DNA from 3 places in the Alteromonas sp. ABH4_453 genome. Region 2 is predicted to be linked to each of the others. Evidence: predicted binding sites of a transcription regulator. Region 2 holds the regulator's gene; each other region holds the start of a gene.
The links. The regulator sigma-54, encoded in region 2, starts transcription at its own class of promoters, with help from an activator protein. The targets are predictions, from matches to a motif close to GTTGGCACGNNNNTNGNNT.

Region 1 (7,440 bases), on a different contig from region 2:
GTGTCATTACCGTGCTCGGCGCATGCTAAAACTTCACAAACATTGACTCATGTCGCGTAAGTCATAGGAGAGAATAATGTCTAAAACTACCATACTAATTGTTGAAGATGACGCGGGTTTACGCGAGGCGCTCCTAGACACTCTTTTGCTAGGTAACTATGACGTGGTTGCTGCCGATTGCGCGGAGCAAGCATTGATGAAGCTATCGTCACAGAATGTGGACCTAGTGGTTAGCGACATACAAATGGGCGAAATGAGTGGCTTAACACTGCTAAAAAGTATTAAAGCTAAATACCCGAATATGCCTGTGTTGTTAATGACGGCCTACGCCACTATTGATGATGCGGTACAAGCGATGCGTGATGGCGCAACGGACTACCTTTCAAAGCCTTTTGCGCCAGAAGTATTGCTAAACTTAGTGGGGCGCTACGCCCCTGCACAAAAAATTGAATCACGTACGCCAATCGTAGCCGACCCCTCAAGTTTGAAGCTACTTGAGCTTTCGCGGAAAGTCGCGAAGTCTGAAGCTACCGTTATGGTCATGGGTCCAAGTGGGTCGGGTAAAGAAGTTCTATCTCGCTATATTCACGACCAGTCTCCGCGAAGCGATGCGCCTTTTGTTGCCATTAACTGTGCTGCCATTCCAGAAAACATGTTAGAAGCCACTTTGTTTGGTTACGAAAAAGGAGCCTTTACTGGCGCTATTCAGGCCTGTCCGGGTAAGTTCGAACAAGCTCAAGACGGCACCCTGCTACTTGATGAAATAACTGAGATGGATTTGGCGCTTCAGGCTAAATTGCTGCGCGTGCTGCAAGAGCGTGAAGTTGAACGTCTTGGCGGCCGAAAAACCGTTAAACTAAATGTGCGAGTTATTGCTACGAGTAACCGAGATTTAAGAAAAGCAGTAGATGCAGGTGAATTCAGAGAAGACTTATACTACCGCTTAAACGTATTTCCTATTGAATGGCGTCCTCTATCGGAACGCCCGGGAGACATTGTGCCACTTGCGGAGCACCTTGTTCAGCGTCACGCAAGTTCACAGGGCCTAGGCACAATCAGGTTAAGTGCTGCAGCACGCAATAAATTGTCGCAATACAGCTGGCCAGGAAATGTTCGAGAGTTAGAGAATGTGGTTCAACGTGCCCTGATTCTTTGTGAAAACAATGAAATAGATGCAAGCGATTTAATGATTGACGAAGACATGTCGGCCCCGCTTGAAGTTACACAAGAGCAGGTTGAAGACAACAAATTGGGTTCAGAACTTCGTTATCAGGAGCACCAAATTATTCTTGATACATTAGTCTCGTGCAATGGTAAACGTAAGGACGTTGCGGAAAAACTTGGCATTAGCCCTAGAACCCTTCGTTATAAACTAGCGCGCATGCGTGAAGACGGCATTGAAGTACCAGCTTAATACTGCTGTTTTGAACCTCTCGTTCAACCCCGTTATCCGTCGCCTCTGTAGTAAAGAAGGCGGCGGTTTTTTGTTGCTCCCATCAAATCAAACGCCATAAATTTGGCTTATTCTCTCATTTTCTCTTTATCTTTATGATATTAAAGGGTTTTTAAAGTTGGCAAGCCCCTTGCTAAATCACTCATATAATTAGTTATTCGCCGTTGTTCAGGCGGTTTTTAAAGAAACGCTAGGAGTGGGTATGGACGTTAAAGCCAATAGTTTGTATCAAGAAATGCAAAACATGATAGGGCAAACTCGTCTTCAAGTTAACGAGCCTCAGCAGCAATCGCTTACTGAAGTAAACAGCTCTGCAAGCGATTTCTCGACCATGCTGAAGAACGCGGTTGACGGTGTAAACGGTATGCAGCTTGAATCAAAAGATGCACAGCAACGTTTTGAAATGGGTGACCCTAGTTTGAGCTTAGCCCAAGTCATGTTAGCGAAAGAAAAGTCTGGCATTGCTTTCGAAGCTACTGTTCAGGTACGTAACAAAGTACTTGAAGCCTATAAAACAATAATGAATATGCCGGTATAGGTGGAGTAGGTTATGGCTGAAGCAACAGGTACAAACCTTACGGTTCCTGATCAAAATCAAACAGCGGACAATGAGCCAGAGAATAAATCTGGTTTCATGGATACGTTAGGTAGCGCAGATATGATGCGCCAAATGGCCCTTGTGGTTGTTTTGGTTATTTGTGTGGCCATCGCAATCTTTATTCTTATTTGGTCACAAGAGCCTGACTATCGTCCCCTTGCTAAGATGGAAACCCAAGAGCTTATCGAAACTCTCGATTATATGGATGCGAATCAAATCGACTATAAGCTTGAAGGCAATACTGTTTATGTAAGAAGTGACGAATTCCAAAATATCCGCCTGGGTATGACACGCCAAGGGTTAACTAAAACCTCTGATGCAGGTACCGATATCATCATGCAGGACATGGGGTTTGGTGTAAGCCAGCGTGTTGAGATGGAACGTCTTAAACATGCGCGTGAACAGCAAATTGCCTCGACCATCGAAGATATCGCAAGTATTCAAAAAGCCCGTGTTCTTTTAGCTATGCCAAAAGAGAACGTTTTTGCTCGAAGAGAGAAGAAAGCGTCCGCAACAGTGGTATTAACCGCTAAACGTGGTGCCGTCATTGCTGGTGAAGAGGTTGATGCGGTCGTTGATATCGTGGCGTCTGCCGTACAAAACATGGAGCCGTCTAAAGTAACGGTAACTGACAGCAATGGTCGTCTGCTTAACTCAGGCTCGCAAGATTCAATGAGTGCCCGTGCCAGAAAAGAGTACGAAATTGAACGTCAGCGCGAGCAAGAGTATCTAGAAAAAATTGACGCTATACTGATCCCAGTATTGGGCATAGGTAACTACACGGCGCAAGCTGACGTTACTATGGACTTTACTGCAATGGAGCAAACCCAGCGCAGCTACAACCCAGATTTACCTGCGGTACGTAGCGAAATGATCATGGAAGAAAATAGCGTAGGCGGCGGTGTTGGCGGTATTCCCGGTGCATTATCAAATCAGCCTCCGCTTGATTCTAATATTCCAGAAAATGCGGTGGGCGGTAGTCAGCAAACTATGCCAGGACGCACAGCGAAAGAATCGACCCGCAACTACGAACTTGATACCACTATCAGCCATACCAAAAAGCAGACAGGTGTAATCCGCAGACTAAGTGTGTCGGTGGCAGTCGACTATACCCAAGTGGCGGGCGAAGACGGCGCTATAACGCCAACCCCGCGTAAACAAGAAGAAATCCTTAATATACGTAGACTGTTGCAGGGCGGCATTGGCTTTGACGTCACCCGCGGCGACTCGCTAGAAGTGGTTAGCGTACCCTTTACTCGTATGGATGCAGGTGAAATTGAAGATGCGCCTTTGTGGGAACAGCCTGGTTTTCTGCCAATTCTTAAGCTAGTTGTTGGTGGCTTGGTTATAATAGTACTTATCATCTTTGTAATTCGACCTATGCTGCGTCGTCTTATCAACCCAGATGAGTCTAACGAGGCAGATGAATTTGATGCCGATGAAGGCTTAGACTTAGGCGATGACACAATTAGCATGTTAACGTCTGACTTTGACGAAGGACAGGTAGGCTTTGCGCCAGATGGCTCACTTATGCTGCCTGACTTGCACAAAGACGAAGATGTACTTAAAGCCGTACGTGCCCTAGTAGCCAATGAACCAGAATTATCAGCCCAGGTAGTTAAGGGCTGGTTAATGCAAGACGAGTAGTGAGATAAGATTATGGCTGAAGAACTTGCCAATGTTGAAGAAGCGTCATACGACGTCAGTAAATTAGAAGGCGTAGAGAAAGCTGCCATCTTACTACTTAGCTTATCTGAAGAAGATGCGGCGCAGATATTAAAGCATCTTGAACCAAAACAAGTGCAGAAGCTGGGTTCTGAAATGGCGAAAGTGGACGATATGACGCAAACCAAAATCACGTCGGTTCACAAACACTTCATTGAAGAGATCCAGAATTACAGCACTATTGGCTTCCAGAGCCAAGATTTTGTTAAGCGAGCGTTAACTGCGGCGTTAGGTGAAGATAAGGCGGCAAACCTAATCGATCAGATTCTAATGGGCAGTGGCGCAAAAGGCTTGGACTCGTTGAAGTGGATGGACTCTAAGCAGGTAGCGAGCATTATTCGCAACGAACACCCGCAGATTCAAACCATTGTACTGTCTTATCTAGAACCTGAGCAAAGCGCTGAAATTTTGGCGCAATTCCCTGAAAAAGTACGTCTTGATCTTTTGATGCGTATTGCGAACCTAGAAGAAGTTCAGCCGGCAGCATTGCAAGAGCTAAACGAAATCATGGAGAAACAGTTCGCAGGTCAAGCGGGAACGCAAGCGGCGAAAATGGGCGGCTTGAAGTCTGCAGCGAACATCATGAACTACTTGGATACTGCGATAGAAGGTCAGCTGATGGACGCTATTCGCGAGCAAGACGAAGAGATGAGCCAGCAAATCCAAGACCTCATGTTTGTATTCGACAATTTGGTCGATGTAGACGACAAAGGCATTCAGGCAATATTGCGCGAAGTGCAGCAAGACGCGCTGCTTAAAGCCATTAAAGGGGCTGACGAAGAGCTTAAAGATAAAATTATGCGCAACATGTCTAAACGTGCTGCTGAAATGCTTGGCGATGACTTGGAAGCCCTTGGCCCTGTGCGGATTAGTGAAGTGGAAACGGCTCAGAAAGAGATCCTCTCTGTTGCCCGTCGACTTTCTGACTCTGGTGAAATCATGCTTGGTGGTGGCGGTGGCGAAGAGTTCTTATAAGAACGCCAATCCCGTCACTAATTTAGCCTAGGTAAACATATGACTGCCAAAAAAAGTTTCAGCGAAAACGAAGTAAATGAAGCTAAAAAGTGGGACTTACCCTTCGTTGACGATCCTACCGCACCGAGAGACAACGAGCCAACCAACGCGTTAAACAAACGCTCTGACTGGAAGTACGAGCCACCTGAAGTTGAAGAAGAAATTAAGCCGCCAACCGCTGAAGAAATAGAAGCTATACGCCAGGCAGCTTATGATGAGGGCTATCAGGAGGGTAAAGAAAAAGGCTTAGATGAAGGTAAACAAGAAGGTCTTGAAGCAGGTTTGGCAGAAGGCAAAGAACAGGGTCATAGCGAAGGCCTTGATCAAGGGTTAGAAGAAGGCCGCCAGCAAGTGGCTACTCAAGCTGAAGTATGGCAAATGCTCGCCGACAAGCTTCATGATCCGCTTTCGCAAGCTAATGATGAAACCCGAGACCAATTGGTAAAACTCGCTGTAACTCTCGCAAAAGCAGTTATTAAAGCAGAGGTGAGCACTAACCAAAAGGTTATATTGCAAGCGTTAAGCGAAGGTATTAAGGCGCTGCCGATTAATCAAGCTGACTATCAAATTCATATGAATCCAGAGGATATTGAATTGGTAAAAGCGCATTTTGGTGAAGAAGAAATTACCAAAAAAGGCTGGAATTTGGTTGAGGCCCCCGCTATGGAACGTGGTGGCTGCGATATTACCACTGTGCAAAACGCCGTAGATGTTTCGATTGAACGTCGATGTCGAAACGTTATCGATAAGTTTTTACTAAACCAAGGTTTATCTGATGACTAGCCCTTGGCATGCCCATTTTGAATCATTGACTAAACAAGTGACGTCGCCACCTGTTGTTGCCGCGGGAAAGTTAGTCCGGGGCATAGGGCTTACCCTTGAAGCAGTAGGTTGCCAGCTGCCGGTGGGAAGTCAATGTTTAGTGCAAACCATCGAAGGCGAAATAGAAGCTGAAGTGGTTGGTTTCGGTGATGATATTACTTACTTAATGCCCACCGAAGCAGTTCGCGGTATTGTTCCGGGAAGTCGCGTGATGCCGTTAAACCGACAAAGTGGTTTGCCGGTAGGCATGGGGTTATTGGGGCGTGTAGTAGACGGCAATGGTCAGCCCCTTGACGGTCTAGGCGAAATTAATGCCGAAGCCCGCGCGCCAACGACTCGACCACCAATGAACCCGCTTATCCGCCGTCCCATAAACACCCCAATGGATGTTGGCGTACGTGCCATCAATGCGTTAAATACGGTTGGCGTCGGTCAGCGGATGGGACTTTTCGCTGGAAGCGGTGTGGGTAAAAGCGTACTGCTTGGTATGATGACCCGGGGTTGTGAAGCAGACGTGGTTGTTGTGGGCCTCGTTGGTGAGCGTGGTCGAGAAGTAAAAGAGTTTATTCACGAAATTCTCACAGAAGAAGAGCGACAACGGGCAGTGGTGGTGGCAGCGCCAGCTGATACTTCACCGCTTATGCGGTTAAAGGGCTGCGAGACGGCGGTTACCATTGCTGAGTATTTTCGTGATAAAGGCATGAAAGTGTTGTTGTTGATTGACTCGTTAACCCGTTATGCGATGGCGCAGCGTGAGATTGCATTAGCTGTAGGTGAGCCACCAGCCACAAAAGGCTATCCACCTTCGGTTTTTGCTCGGCTTCCTGCATTGGTAGAACGTGCAGGCAACGGTAGCGAGCGACAGGGCTCTATTACGGCTTTTTATACAGTATTAACTGAAGGCGACGATTTGCAAGACCCCATTGCCGATGCCGCCCGCGCAATTTTGGATGGTCACGTAGTGCTGTCGCGAACCCTTGCTGATAGCGGTCATTACCCTGCTATTGATATTGAAGCGTCAATCAGCCGTGTAATGCCTATGGTGGTGAGCGAAGAGCATCAATTGATGGCGCGTCGTATTCGACAAGTTTATTCAAACTACAAACAAAACCAAGATCTTATTTCTATTGGCGCTTATGCGAAAGGATCAGACCCGCGTATTGATCTCGCGATTCGCGCAGAGCCCGCAATCAACGCTTTATTGCAACAGGAAATGAAGCAAGTCATACCTTATAGTGAAAGCCTAGAGGGCATGGCTGCCTTAGCTAAAGGGCTGGGACAAGGCTGATGTGTGTAATCGCAAAAAGGATAGAGCAAGTAGTGATAACGTTAGCTACGGTTGTGGGTTTAGAGTGCTATGTCTAAACAACTTGAGCGTTTAGCCGAATTTGAGCGTGAAAAAGAGCAGCGAGAAGCCCGCTATTATAAGCAGGCGCAGCAGAACGTTAATCAGCAAAAGCAAAAGCTAACCAGTCTTGAGCAGTATCGCGTTGACTACATAAAAGGCATTCAACAAACCGGTCAAGCGGGCGTCACTGCAACGTATTATCAGCAACATTTATCCTTTGTTGGAAAACTGGACAAAGCGTGTGAGCAGCAGATGCAAGTGATTGCTCGTGCGCAAATGGCTGCAGACCAGCGCAAACAAATGTGGTTAAAGCAACAGCAAAAAGTGAAAGCCGTAACCTTGTTACTTGATAAGAAAAAGTTGGTAGAACAGAAAAAAGAGGCCAAAGCAGAACAGGCCATGATGGATGAGTTTGCTACCCAACGATTTTTCAGAACCAAGCGCTCACCTTTCTAATCATTAGTATAGCCTTAAGCCATT
Region 2 (7,440 bases):
AAACTGTTGAGTACCGTTGCCTGATCAATGTTCTCGTTTTGCTTGGCAGCGATATCAGCGATGATCTCAAGAATTCGCTTTTTACTATTACACTGAACCGCACACTCGGTGCGGTCCAGACTTACGATGGCTTGTATATCCATGCTCAATTAACTACTAATGTTTTTTCAGTTTTTCCTTATGCTTGATTACCTGCCGGTCGAGTTTATCAACCATGCTGTCAATCGCCGCATACATGTCGGTATTTTCTGAGGATGCGAATACTTCAGCGCCACTTAAATGAACGGTCGCTTCGGCTTTTTGATTTAATTTTTCAACGTTCAGGATGACATGCACATTAGAAATGTGATCAAAGTGACGTTCAAGTTTGCTGAACTTCGTATCGACATAATTACGCAAAGAGTCGGTGATTTCGACATGATGACCAGTAAGGTTGATTTGCATATTTCGTCTTCCTTATATTATTAAGCCCGTTTAAATAAGGCTTTTGCGTTGGTTCGACGGCGGGATCGATAACGATTCCCGGTATTTTGCTATTGTTCGCCTAGCGACTTTTATGCCTTGCTCGGCCAACAATGAAGCAATCTTGCTATCACTTAGCGGCTTACTAGGGTTTTCCGCAGCCACTAACTTCTTGATCAATGCACGAATCGCTGTAGATGAACACTCACCACCGGACTCGGTTGCTACGTGGCTTGAGAAGAAATACTTCAATTCAAAGATGCCACGGGGCGTATGCATATACTTCTGCGTTGTCACGCGCGAAATAGTCGACTCGTGCATATCTACCATTTCTGCGACATCATTTAGCACCATTGGTTTCATCATTTCCGGGCCGTGCTCAAAAAAGCCCATTTGCTGCTGCACAATGCAATTTGCAACCTTCATCAAAGTATCGTTGCGAGATTCAAGGCTCTTAATGAACCACTTGGCCTCTTGCATGTGTGAGCGGATGAATTGCGAGTCACTACTGTTTTTGGCACGGCGACTCATGGCAGCGTATTGCTGGTTTACACTTAACTTAGGCAAACTGTCAGGGTTCAGCTCAACCACCCAACGGCCATTTTTCTTGGTTACTGAGACATCAGGAATAACGTACTCAGGCTCTTTAGTAACTAAAGCACTACCTGGGCGAGGATTCAAGGTTTGGAGTAAACGCATTGCTTCGCGCAGCTGATCTTCTTTCAATCGGCTCTTACGCATTAGCGTGCGGTAGTCTTTACTACTCAGTAAGTCTGAATATTCTTCGATAAGTTGCTTCGCCTCTGTAAGCCAAGGCGTATCGTCTGAAAACTGACGCAACTGCACCATAAGACACTCTTGAGGTGTACGAGAACCTGAACCAATGGGGTCGAACATCTGAATGCGTTTGAGCACGCACTCTATTTCGTCCATTTCGATAGGCTCTTCTAGATCATCGTCGTTGACCGCTTCTAAGATATCGTCAAGAGTAACGGTTAAATAGCCTGATTCGTCAATTGAATCGATGATTGCTGTAGCGATGGCGCGGTCATTATCTGAAAAGTGAGTGAGGCGCATTTGCCAAAGAAGATGTTCTTGGATGTCTTCTGTGGTCTCACCTTGGAAGATTTGTTCATCATCATTAGAAGGACCAGGTGCTGGCGCGGAAGAAGCCGAATAATACTCATCCCAGGTACTGTCGATAGGTAGCTCATCGGGAAGATCATTTTTCTCCAGTGCATCTCCTGCTTCTAGCGTATCGCTTGATGCTGAAGCTGTAGCTTCAGCCGCGCTATCGTCACTATCGACATTATTCTTTTCTACCTGCGGCTCGTCGTTACCTTCTTCCACTTCTAAAAGCGGATTTGAATCGAGGGCTTCTTGTATCTCTTGCTGGAGATCAAGTGTAGAAAGCTGCAGCAGTTTAATAGCCTGCTGAAGCTGAGGTGTCATTGTAAGTTGTTGGCTAAATTTTAGCTGTAAAGATGGTTTCATCTACGTCTTATTTAAATGCTCTAAATTAAATATACCAGAGCGAAACTGAAAAATGACAATTAGGTTACACTAACTATAGCCTGAATTGTTCGCCTAGGTATACGTCCCTTACTTTTTGATTACTTAAAACCTGTTCCGCAGTTCCTTGCGCAATAAGCTCGCCATGACTCACAATGTACGCTTTTTCACAAACATCCAATGTTTCACGTACGTTATGGTCCGTGATAAGGATACCAATACCCCTATCTCGCAGATGCTGTATTATCTTCTTTATATCATTAACTGATATTGGATCAACACCGGCAAATGGTTCGTCTAACAAAATAAATTGTGGTTTTGCTGCCAGAGCGCGGGCAATTTCAACGCGGCGCCGTTCTCCCCCTGACAAACTCATCCCGGTACTATTACGTATATGGTTGATATTAAATTCATCAAGTAGGGCGTCTGCTTCTTCTTCTTGTTGTTGTGAATTTAAATCTTTACGGGTCTGCAAAATGGCCATGATATTTTCATGTACCGTTAGCTTTCTAAAAATCGATGCCTCTTGCGGGAGATAACCTATACCACGGCGTGCACGCTCATGCATTGGCTGATGAGTAAGCTCATTGTCATCAATTTCGATCTTACCTTTGTCTAAGTTGACCAAACCGACAATCATGTAAAAAGTAGTAGTCTTACCAGCGCCGTTGGGGCCAAGAAGACCGACAATTTGACCAGTAGACACTGAAAGACTTACGTCGCGCACTACCTGTCGCGATTTGTACGATTTAGCAAGGTTTTTAGCGCTCAAAGTTGCCATTGCTATTCATTGTCCTCATTATCTTTCTTAGACGATGTTTTTCGAATGGTGTCAGGAGTAAACACTGTGGTTACACGACCTTCACCATCTTCACCGGAGCCACCCGTTGCAAGCAATTGTTCAGTAATCATATCAAATGTAATCTTATCACCTTGCACCTTACTGGTATCTTGCTGTAGCTCAGCGTTGCCCGCCAAAGAAATGGTGCGATTGACTACTTCATAACGAATTTCATTGGCTTTTGCTGATACCGGTGTGCCGTCTTCTAGTGATTGAGAATAGCTTGCAGGGTTCCCTCGGGCGATGAATATTTCACGGCCGCTGCCATCTGTAGCTATAACTTCTACCTCATCAGCTTCGATTAGGAGTGAACCTTGGGTAATAAGTACATCTTCCTTGTACAGCGCTGTTTTGTTTTTACCATCAATAAACTGGGTGTTTGACCCTATCTTAATGGGTTGTGAAAAATCGTCTTCACTGGCAAGCACCGCACCACTAGCGATGGCAAGCATAAAACTAGTTGCTAGGGGAATAAGTCGTTTGTACATGATCTAAAAGCTCGTATTCTTGTGTGCGTAAGTTCGCGTTAAACCCATTACTTAAAATAAGGTATTGTGTACCCAGTATCTCAACGGGTTGATCAGATGTCATTTGTTTCGTTTCTAAATTTATCTGTATGTATTCGGTTGATAAACTTTTGACAAAATCATCGCTGGTTTGATTTTCAATAACAACGCTATTTTCAAGTTGGATTAGTTCATTGTTATAAAGCGTTCCCTCTTGTGCTGTTACAACCCAGGGTGATGAAGCGTTTTCCGTATACAATGTATACTTTGGCTGTTGAAATAAAACAAAACCCAACTGGTCGTAGTGTTCCATCGACTCTGCAAAGACTTTGTGGTTCAACTCACCGTCTTGATTGTACAACGTAGTCGTTAGGTTTTTAGCCTTATATGCTGGCTTCAATGCGTCATTTTCGCTACTGCCTTGAGTTTCAGGCTGCTCTTCCATCCACGTAGGGATGTACATCAAAAGCGCTAAGATAAATAGCGCCGATATACTTAAACCTAAGCGATTGAAGCCAAATAGGCTCATACACTCGCTCCAAAAATCTCGTTTGCTACCCCTTTGGCTTGCAAAATAGTGTCTGATATTTCTCTCACCGCACCGAACCCACCTGGAAGTGTAGTGATCCAGTTCGCTTGTTTTGCAACAAAAGGGTGAGCATCTGCAACCGCAATTTTCACTGCAACATGCTCATACATACCTGTGTCAGGCATATCGTCTCCTACGGCGGCAACTTCGCTTGAGTTCAACCCAAGGCTTTTCATTAACTCGCCGAGCGCGTCTGCTTTGTTTTCTTCACCCTGAATAATGTGTGCTACGTTTAGCGCTTTCATTCTATTTTTTACTATTGCTGAGCGTCGCCCAGTGATAACTGCGACATTCACACCATTGCTTACTAGCGCTTTTACACCATATCCGTCGCGTGTGTGAAAGGCTTTAAGTTCTTCACCCTCATTGCCTAAGTAAATGCGACCGTCAGAAAACACGCCATCTACATCACACACCAGTAGCTTAATATGCGCTAGCTTTTCAAAAAGCCCTTGGTCTAGATCGGTATATAAGGTTGTCGTCATTTAGAGTACTCCTGCTTTCAGAAGCATGTGCATATTGAAGGCTCCGACAGGGTTGCGCTTTTCATCGGTAACCATTAATGCGCTTATCTTATGGGTTTCCATTAGATTTAGGGCTTCTACAGCTAGCTGATCTGCTGTGGTTGTTTTGCCGCCTTTGGTCATCACATCTTCTACTGTCGCACTGTGTACATCTATACGGGCGTCGAGGATTCGGCGTAAATCACCATCAGTAAACACGCCCGTTAACGAACCATCGGGTGCGATAACACCAGTCATGCCTAGGCCCTTTTTAGATATTTCCAAAAGCGCGTCAGCAACAGATGCATTTAAAGTTACTAGTGGGATATCGCTGCCACTTAGCATGATATCACTCACTTTAAGCAACAGTTTTCTGCCCAAACTACCGCCGGGGTGCGACAGCGCAAAATCATCTGACGTAAAGCCTTTTTGGTCGAGTAACGCCACCGCAAGGGCGTCGCCCATAACCAAAGTGGCTGTTGTGCTTGACGTAGGGGCAAGACCTAGTGAACAGGCTTCTTTTTCGACGCTAATATCAAGTACGACATCTGCGTGCTGACCCAACGAACTGGATGCACTATTTGTCATGGCCACAACGTGTATCCCCAAACGCTTAACGACAGGCAAAAGATTAACTAACTCGTTAGTTTCACCAGAATTAGAGATAGCTAATAAGACGTCTCCTTTACTCAGCATGCCTAAGTCGCCGTGATTGGCTTCGCCTGGATGCATGAAAAAAGCAGGAGTTCCTGTACTGGCTAGCGTAGCGGCAATTTTATTTCCAATGTGCCCAGATTTTCCCATACCGCTAACGACCACTTTACCTTTGCATGAAAAAAGAATGTTACATGCGGTGATAAAATCATCATTTAAGCGTTCTGCAAGATTGGCAATAGCCTGCATTTCGATGTCGATAACACGCTTTGCCGATTCGATATAGTGCATCTGAGTTTTTGTATTCATGGTTATCCGAACAGCCAGAATTGATAGCCGATAAAGCAAGCCAGAAGTATAAATCCATTTGTTCTTGAAATTGTACGCTTGCCAATTAAATCGAAGCTGAACAAAAACAATAACAAAGTTAAGCCGAGCATAACGTACATATCTCGATTATAAACATCCGGGTCGAGAAGGCCTGGGGCAATTAATCCAGGCATACCAAGTACGGCAAGTAGGTTGAAAATGTTAGAACCGATGATATTACCCAGAGCTAAATCGTCTTCGCCTTTTAGCACGCCTGCTACACTTGCTGCAAGCTCTGGCAGGCTTGTGCCAAACGCAATAATGGTCAACCCGATAACTAAGTCTGATATACCCATGTATCTGGCAATTTCTACTGCCGAATTGACAAGAAAGTGGGCACTTAATGGTAATACGATAAGGCCAACACCAATCCAGATAAGCGCTGAGGTGTTAGAAACGCCTTGAGGGATTTCATCTGCGGTCTCAGCAACTAGGGGGTCTTCTTTGTCTACTTGAAGTGATAACCAAGCCATCATTGCCAAAACAAAAATGAATAGGCCTAGTAAAATTATCCCTTCGTAAGATTTCAGTTCGCCATCGAACATAAAGCCAATAGCAATTAACGAGATAATGAGAAGCGCTGGAAGTTCACGTTTAAGCGTTGTTGACGAAACAAGCAAAGGTTTTACTAGAGCGGTTACACCTAACACCAGCGCAATGTTGGTTATATTTGAACCGAGTGCGTTACCCACGGCTGTATTCATATTGCCATTGGCAGAGGCAATAGCAGATACCACAATCTCAGGTGCCGATGAGCCCATAGCGACAATCGTAAGCCCGATCATCATAGGAGAGATGCCAATGTTTTTTGCTAGCGCTGAAGCGCCATAAACAAAACGGTCCGCACTCCAACTTAAGACAATCAGCCCAACCAGAAAAATGACAATGTTTAAAAGCACAACAACCTGTAATAGTTAGTATTTCGATAGATTGTCGCAAAAAGAGTGCCATTTGCCTATGCTCGCATTGCTTTATTTTCATAAAAAGAGACTGATTGCCGTTAATTTCCGCTTATCAAACCCGTTACAGCAGTTCGAAGGTATTCCTAGTAAGCGTTCAGTTTCAGTTAATACCTAGGGAAATAGGATGGGAACTGGAACTACATGTAAGAGTTAGCTAAGGCACAGATATCACTTCAACGTGAGATAACATTCGTCTTAGCGTGGACAATTCGTCTTAATCGAACATAACTTGTAACTTTTTGACTTTGGCGAGTGTCTTGAAAAAGCGTACAATGGCACCAAATAACACGGCCCAGAGGTTGTGTCTGCTGGACAAGCCAGCCTGTAAGCATAAAAAACTACACTGCAGAGTAAACTTTTTTGAATTTGTTGGCTCTTAAAAGTAAACTGTTCAGTAAACTTTATGGGTTATGTGTGCGAAGGCATAGAAATTGAATATGCATATCGCTCATATACTTTTAATATTTTCTAAGTAGATTGATAGCGGCGTTCAAAACCAACTCAATCCAGCGTCAGGGGTCGACATTTTAGTAACTATGGATCATTTAGTTGAAGTAGATAACCTAACCTTTAAGCGTGCTGATCGTATCATTTATGATGGGATTTCATTGAAGGTACCTAAGGGCAAAATTACTGCAGTAATGGGGCCAAGTGGAATAGGTAAAACCACGCTGCTGCGCCTTATTGGCGGGCAGTTAACACCAGACGAAGGCGACGTTAAATTCGACGGCGATTCAATTGTCTCTATGTCGAGAAAATCTCTCTACGAAACTCGTCGTAGAATGAGCATGCTTTTTCAAAGTGGGGCGCTATTTACCGATATGAGTGTGTTCGACAATGTGGCGTTTCCGCTTCGCGAACATACTGATCTATCAGAAGACTTGATAGCAACTATTGTCGCTTTAAAGCTACAGGCAGTAGGATTGCGCGGTGCTGCCAAGTTAATGCCCAGCGAACTGTCTGGTGGAATGGCGCGCAGAGCCGCACTTGCAAGAGCGATAGCGCTAGACCCAGATTTAATCATGTACGACGAACCCTTTGC
Region 3 (7,440 bases), on a different contig from region 2:
CTGCTCAGTCAACATTGAAAAGAAATCTTCTTGGGTTAACTGCTGCTCCGTACCATCGGCAATTTTGACGGTTTCTTCCTGCCAATACAGATCAGTATTTAAGCCGGTGTTGTTTATGGTGTTCACTAATTAATCCTCACATTATTCAAGCGGCAAATTACTGCCCTTGACCTAACTGCAGTACGCGGCGGAAGATTCGTTTAGTGGTATCCGCTACTTGTACATTTGTTTCATATGCTTTTGACGCCGACATCATGTTTGCCATCTCCTCAACTATGTTGACGTTTGGCTTGTAGATATATCCGTTTTCATCTGCCATTGGATTATTAGGCGAATACTCCACATTAAGCGGTGCGTCACTTTCTACAATACCTTTAACCTGAACACCTGCCCCCTTGGACTGATCGCGCATGGCATCTTGTAATGCTGTTGCGAAAACAGGATGGCGAGCTCGGTAGGTTTCGTCATAGCTGCTGCTTACCGAGTTTGCGTTGGCGATATTACTAGCCGTGGTGTTAAGGCGAACATTTTCCGCCTCCATACCGGTGCTCGAGATTTGCATTACATTAAATAAACTCATGACTATTGACCTCCTGAGCTAAGCGCTTTTTTCATGCCTTTAATTTTTCCGTTTAAAAATTCGAGGCTGGCTTGGTAGCGCAATCCATTGTCTAAAAACCGGTTTCTTTCCGCTTGAACTTCCACAGTATTCCCGTCCCCCGTGTCTGGCTGGGTCGGAATGCGGTACTGCATGTCAAAATTTGCCGCCACTGACGTGGAATTGCCGCTTAGGTGGCGCTCATTAGTCCGCACCATTTTTGAAGAGTGCCCTGATGAACTGCCTGACGCCTCTTGCATAGCAGACTGCATAGCTTTATTGAAATCGATGTCTCGAGCTTTATAACCCGGCGTATTAGCGTTGGCCAAATTACCGGATATCACTTCCATACGCTCGGTACGTATATTGAGCGCTGATTCGTGAAAACCCACCAACTTATCTAGGTTAATAGCCATAACATGACCTCTGACAAACTTAACAATATTTCCTGATGACAGACTAAACGCGCGTATTTAAAGTCAGACTTTTGCCGTTTTGCTGTCGTTTGTAGAAATAGTCTGCAAGGCAGATGCCAGAATGAGATTTTGAAGGAAGATATAGGCGTTAAAATTCTGACCTGATCTATAAAATCCTTTATTAATCAGGTCAGTAAATTAAGTTATTTTTTTTGGTAGTAAAGGCCTGGGTGGCATTTTACCATGCTGTATATATCGCTTGCGGCACTGATAGATTCCGATGCGCCAAGGAATAGCACGCCCTCAGTCTGTAATTGTCCGGCAATTTGTTGCAGGATCCGTTGTTTTATTTCTGCTGAAAAATAAATCAACACGTTGCGGCAAAATACAATATCAAAGCGGCCAAGAGCTGCATAACTCGTGAGCAGGTTTAAACTTCTAAAGCTCACCATACGGCGAACTTCAGGTTTTACCTGCATTAGACCTTCTTCGTTTTGTTGAAAAAATGCTTGTCTTCGCTGAGGAGATAAACCTCTCGCCAACGACAATTCATCGTAAATGCCAGATTCGCACTTTTGCAACATTTCAGATGATAAATCAGTCGCCACTATTTCGACACCAGCTCTCAATGCTCCTGGACGTTGGCGTTGAAATTCAAGCACGGACATAGCAATGGAATAAGGCTCTTGACCAGATGAACACGCAGCACTCCAAATACGGATCTTCTGATTTTTCGTTGATAGGGACGGCAGAAGATCTTTTATTAACAGATCAAAGGGATAATTATCGCGAAACCATAATGTTTCGTTAGTAGTCATCGCGTCGATAACACTTTGCAACAAAGTCCTATCAAAACCACGTACAACAACATCAATGAGCTCGTCTGCTGACTCATATGTATGCTTGTAAAGCAACGAAGCCAAACGACTCCGAACGAGATATTGTTTGTTCTCCCCCAACACTATGCCGCATTGCTTTTCAAGAAACTCTCTGAACTTTAAATAACTTGCAGGCGAAACGTCTTTATTAGCCAATCCGTTTTTGCTCCGTTACTCGCACTCAGTCATTAGCCATTTCTGAACTGCTGTCGCTAATTCGTCTGGATGGAATTTCGCGATAAAGTCATCCGCACCGACTTTCTGTACCATAGCTTGGTTGAAAACACCGCTTAACGATGTATGCAGTACCACATGAAGTTTCTGAAGTTCGGGTATATTTTTAATTTCTGCAGTAAGGGTATAGCCATCCATTTCCGGCATTTCGATATCTGAGACTAATACACCTACACGATTTGTCACATCGCCGTACTCTTCGGCAATTTCTTTAAGTCGATTGAGTGCTTCAAGACCATTCTTCGCAAGTTCAATTTCAAGGCCTAGCGATGTAAGTGCCTTTTTCACCTGATTTCTCGCTACTGCAGAGTCATCGGCAATGAAGATAATCTTGTTTTCTTGCCCTTCAGTAGTTAGTCCTTCAGCAACGTCCGCGCTCACTTCAGCATTTAGAGGAGAAATTTCGTTTAGAATTTTTTCTACGTCTAGAATTTCAATGAGTTCGTTTTCAACTTCGGTCACTGCCGTCAAATAGCTTGCTCGCCCTGTGCCTTGAGGCGGTGGCATAATGGCATCCCAGTTGGTATTAATAATACGTTCGACAGCGCCCACCAAAAAACCTTGAACAGAACGGTTGTATTCGGCAATGACAATAAAAGCATTAGAAAGGTCTTCAATTTTGCGCCCCCGAGTTGCCATACTTAAATCGATGACCGAAATAGTTTGACCGCGAATATGCGCTACACCGCGAACCAACGGGTTTAATTTTGGCATTGCAGTAAGCGGCGGACATTGAAGCACCTCACGTACTTTAAACACGTTAATACCAAACCGTTGACGACCGTTCAGTCTAAACAGCAACAACTCTAAGCGATTCTGCCCAACAAGCTGTGTTCGCTGGTTTACCGAATCTAAAATCCCCGACATAGGTCACCTCTAAATAATACTGGGCATGATCATTGCCTCTCATAGTAAAGATAGACAATATCATTAAATTTTTGCAGGTCAAACGACAGAAAAATGACGCCTATGGTTAATTTAAGCTTCACACGCATTTCAGCGTTACCCGCTAGATGAGTCGCTGTTGAAGCTTTCTAAGCAAACCTTTGAAGTTTATTTTGCCGCCAAACCTGATATTCACAAACATGTATTTTATTAAGCATAGTCAATAACTCGCAAACTGAACACGAAAAGTCATGATGGAAAAGATAAACAACAAAATGCGGATTACATTCTATCGCTCGTTCACCAGCTTAGTGCTCGGTTTACTTAGCGCACAATGCTATGGGGCAACGACTAACCATCAGCGAGTTGAAGAAGGTGCCAAGCAGTATTTGATAAATCAACTCACTGATACTTCGCAGGATACTAACATTGATGTCGACATTGTGAAGATAGACGATAGGATAAATATTCCTGACTGCCCAACGGGCTTTCAATACAACACATCACAGGAAGCACTTAGCCAATCTTACATATCAGTGAGAGTAAGCTGTAAGAACAATGAATGGTATTTGTTTACTAGCGGACAGGTAACGCGCACCAAGGAAATTGTAGTCACTCAAGGCGCAATAAGTCCGGGAACTGTTTTAACGTCATCTAATTTAACCCTGGCAAAAGTTGACGTACGACGGTTACGTCATACCGCATTTACCGATTTAGATTCGTTGATTGGCGCCAGAATGAAGCGTCGTATTACCGGTGGTCAAGCTATACAGTCAAATATGCTATGCTTTGTATGTAAAGGCGACAGAATTACCATTACCGCAGAGGTTGCGGGAATGGAAGTCAAGACGGCAGGAATAGCGCAGCAAGATGGCGTAGTTGGCGATAACATAAAGGTGATTAATGCCAGTAGCCAGAAGGCCGTAATTGCCAGAGTCGCAAGCCCTGAAGAAGTCGTGATACACTTATAAAAGTGAGCGTGAAATATCTACTATTTTGTTTCCAATTTAGCTAAAGATATTAGCCTAAAGGCCGATATATATCACAGAGGCAAAAGAGTAGTGAGGACTAGATATGGCAATTAACAATATAAACAATGGGTTACCTAAAACACCCGTTGATAATGGGAAAGTTGCACAGCAAAATCAGACGCAACAATCTCAACAACAAGCTTCAGCGCAGTCTGCACAAACAGCGCCAGCGCCAAGACAAGACTCGGTTTCATTGACGCAGTCTGCTCAGCAGCTGAATCAAGTTCAAAAGAAAGGGTCTGAAGCACCTGTGAACCAAGAGAAAGTGGACCGCCTAAAGAAAGCGATCCAAAGCGGTGATTACAAAGTAAATCCAGAAGTGTTGGCTAATAAAATAGCGAAACTTGAATCCGAGATTTTTGGCGCTAAATAATTCGGCGTTAATGTAATCGGCGTTACGTAATCGATCGCAGTAATTAATATCCGTTTTATGAGATAAGTACAGTGACAGAACAAGCAAGCGAACTAACACAAGCATTATCACGTCAAGTAGAGCAGATGTCTTCACTTGCCGTTTTGCTTGAGAAAGAATTGCAGCTTATAAGCTCACGTGATGCTGAATCTTTAATGAATTTGTTGGATGAAAAAACAGCCCTTCTGACGTCTATCCAAGCGCTGGATGCCAACATCGAGAATGCTATCGGCAGTGAAACGACAATGTCGGAAGAAGACGAAGTATTAATGGCTGACGCTAAGAAGCTTCTCGAAGATTGTAAATATCGAACACAAGTCAATCAAAAAGCCGTAGAGCAAGGACAGCTACGCCTCACACACTTGCGGAATTTGATGATGGAAGTTCGAGCAAAAGAATCACTTACTTACGACAAAAAAGGAAAACCGAAAGGCGGAACTTTGGGCTCAGGAGTGAGCGCTTAGGCGTTTACGCCGCGGTGTCTAAGTTGCATCAGCAGGTAACTTCACTCCCTTATTACACACCTTTATGTGCTCAACGACAAGCTCGCTGGTGCGGCCCTCCTTTGGGTTTACCTCTAGTAATACTTTACATCCTTCACTCGTCGTGGCTTAGCAGTCGACAAATAAATATCGTAGACTTGCTGCATATCTAGAGAAAGCTCAGTTACGTAAGTATCTTTCCCAACGGGATAGGTTTTAACGACCTCGGCGCCTCTTATCACTCCCTCGACCGACGCACGTAATGTTTCACTGTCAACAATAAGACCTGATACAGACTGACTACCTTCAATTTTTTGACCGTATACCTGCTCGGTTAACTCACGGTATGCATCTAATTTTGACGCTTTCATTGCCATGATCAATTTCATGCTGTCAGACTCGCCATTTTGCGATGAAATAGGTGCATAGCCCACAGCCTTTAAAACAGGATAAGTTTCAGGCTCAACAGTTTCCCATTCAACGTGTTTATCGATAATGCCGCAACCGCTCAATGAGATTGCTAGGCCAAATATGGAAGACCGCAAAAGTAAGTTTGAATGCTTTAGTTTGTTCAACCACATAACTTAAAACCTCTGTATGCATCAGTAACGAGTTAGTGACATTTAAATGTTGATCTTATTAACCTTTATAAGCTAATAGCATTTCATCAAAGCGTTATGAATAACGTCAAACTCCATAAAGTCGCTTTGCAGTCACATGTCTTAGTAATACGGAAACAAGCAATAAATGCGCCCGTTTTCTTTCAAAGACAACGTCCCTCTCTAATTGGCACTTTTTTCGCATAGTTTCCACCAAGGTTAGGACATTATTTCAGCGCAATAACTAAGCAACCACAGAGGTGCAACGTGCGACAACCGAGCAAAACAGCGCTTATAGCATGTTTAAATAGATTCATGGCGGCAGTTTGCCTACTGGGCCTTGTGGCGGGGCAAGTCCATGCCGTTTGGTATGAAGCTACCGGGCAAGCCGTGGTATTGAATGGTAATAAAGAAGCAGCAAAACGCGCAGCAACACAGGATGCGCTTAAACAAGCTATGTTGTTTGCTGGGGCATCAGTGCAAAGCGTAGCCAAACTAACCAATGGACTTCTGAAAAACGAAGAAATGACTATTCGCTCAACGGGCGAAGTCGAACAATTAGAACTTGTGAGCGAAATTTATAACGGTGATGTAGTCACGGTTAGTGTGCGTGCAGACATATTTCCCAGAGGGAAAATATGCTCAGCGCAGCAGGACGAAAAGCACTTTGCGACGACACATTTTAGGATAAGAAACAGAGCGCAATTAACCCAAGGCAATATTCCGAACTTTGATAAGGCGTTTACACAGCGATTAGCAAAGGCTATGCAAGAACAGACAGATAATCTGAGCCTTACTTACGTTGCGCCCCATACTGCAAAGTTTGATAGCCGCTATACCGACCAAAACGTCCGTACGCTGTCAGATCAAAGTAACACGCAATTCGTTATCATCGGGGTTATTGATGATTTAAGCGTTACGCAAAAAGAAGCATCGATATTCACGCCATGGAAAGCCAACACTTCACATCGTGCTTTTGCAATGACTGTACAAGTTTATGACGGAATAAACGGCGGTCTGTTGTTCAATTCCTCTTACGATACCAATGAAGAGTGGACGTTTGATAGGTTTGAAGACGTAGATGAATTTTCGTCAACCTTTTGGCAATCACGCTACGGTCAAGCAATTGACACGTCAATCAGTCAATTAATAGAGGATATTAAAGAAGCGACAGCCTGCCAACCTGTTACCGGTCGTGTTATCAGTATTGCGGACAATAAAATTTCAGTATCTCTCGGGCGAGATAATGGCATTTCTGAAAAAGATGAACTATATCTTTATCAGGCCAAAGAGGTGGTCGACAATCGAGGTAGAAAATATCTTCAATATACGCTCTACCCCGGTACCTTTATTGTTGATAGTGCTTATGGCAATTCGTCTGTGGTAATCAACGCTACGTCAGGAATTACTGCTAACATTCAGGAAAATGATTTTGTAGTTAAGAAGTAAGTCAGCTTTCTCATTATCAATTACTTATCGCTATGGTTGGAATATCAACAAGGCCGTGTTATACCTATAACAACGTATTGTATCCGATACTTAAAATTTAGGTAGAGACAAGTACTCTACCTTATACTTTAGTATGACCTACACAAATAAAATATGACCCTTTCTCTGTTTGCGTCGCATTGCTTAGCATTAGTAGCCTTGCTGCTGGCTGGACAACAACTGAGGGATCACTATGTTATCGAGTTTCCAAAGCTCGAACAGGAAGTTAAAAGTAATTTTGGGGCTGACAAAGCCTTACATGTCAGCGCGCTAGAAACTAAACTTCACGACCTTGAAAATAAGGCTGTTAGAGAGCAGCTTATCGGTGTAAACGCTTTCTTTGACGAGCATATCCAGTACGCTACCGACGATATCGTATTCAAACAAAAAGACTATTGGGCTACTCCTTCGGAACTT

Region 1: fliE (flagellar hook-basal body complex protein FliE) is a predicted target of sigma-54. The motif match lies at 1,571-1,589, and genes of this name have one in related genera.
Region 3: ACXAGV_RS12645 (flagellar assembly protein T N-terminal domain-containing protein) is a predicted target of sigma-54. The motif match lies at 5,722-5,740, and genes of this name have one in related genera.

The regions. Positions count from the first base shown of each region.
Region 1 is NZ_JBSWXP010000006.1:69,337-76,776, forward strand. Features, by position in the region: gene ACXAGV_RS12925 (sensor histidine kinase) at 1-60, shown strand, start outside; gene ACXAGV_RS12930 (sigma-54-dependent transcriptional regulator) at 77-1,414, shown strand; gene fliE (flagellar hook-basal body complex protein FliE) at 1,656-1,991, shown strand; gene fliF (flagellar basal-body MS-ring/collar protein FliF) at 2,004-3,698, shown strand; gene fliG (flagellar motor switch protein FliG) at 3,711-4,751, shown strand; gene fliH (flagellar assembly protein FliH) at 4,791-5,573, shown strand; gene fliI (flagellar protein export ATPase FliI) at 5,566-6,900, shown strand; gene fliJ (flagellar export protein FliJ) at 6,970-7,416, shown strand.
Region 2 is NZ_JBSWXP010000004.1:244,604-252,043, forward strand. Features, by position in the region: gene ptsN (PTS IIA-like nitrogen regulatory protein PtsN) at 1-143, opposite strand, end outside; gene hpf (ribosome hibernation promoting factor) at 157-444, opposite strand; gene ACXAGV_RS09815 (RNA polymerase factor sigma-54) at 475-1,956, opposite strand; gene lptB (LPS export ABC transporter ATP-binding protein) at 2,030-2,755, opposite strand; gene lptA (lipopolysaccharide transport periplasmic protein LptA) at 2,758-3,303, opposite strand; gene lptC (LPS export ABC transporter periplasmic protein LptC) at 3,272-3,850, opposite strand; gene kdsC (3-deoxy-manno-octulosonate-8-phosphatase KdsC) at 3,847-4,395, opposite strand; gene ACXAGV_RS09840 (KpsF/GutQ family sugar-phosphate isomerase) at 4,396-5,376, opposite strand; gene ACXAGV_RS09845 (calcium/sodium antiporter) at 5,379-6,335, opposite strand; gene mlaF (phospholipid ABC transporter ATP-binding protein MlaF) at 6,935-7,440, shown strand, end outside.
Region 3 is NZ_JBSWXP010000006.1:10,486-17,925, reverse strand. Features, by position in the region: gene flgD (flagellar hook assembly protein FlgD) at 1-126, opposite strand, end outside; gene flgC (flagellar basal body rod protein FlgC) at 158-580, opposite strand; gene flgB (flagellar basal body rod protein FlgB) at 583-1,014, opposite strand; gene ACXAGV_RS12675 (CheR family methyltransferase) at 1,218-2,048, opposite strand; gene ACXAGV_RS12670 (chemotaxis protein CheV) at 2,064-2,993, opposite strand; gene flgA (flagellar basal body P-ring formation chaperone FlgA) at 3,266-3,982, shown strand; gene flgM (flagellar biosynthesis anti-sigma factor FlgM) at 4,086-4,415, shown strand; gene flgN (flagellar export chaperone FlgN) at 4,487-4,918, shown strand; gene ACXAGV_RS12650 (LPP20 family lipoprotein) at 5,032-5,517, opposite strand; gene ACXAGV_RS12645 (flagellar assembly protein T N-terminal domain-containing protein) at 5,803-6,984, shown strand; gene ACXAGV_RS12640 (transglutaminase-like cysteine peptidase) at 7,138-7,440, shown strand, end outside.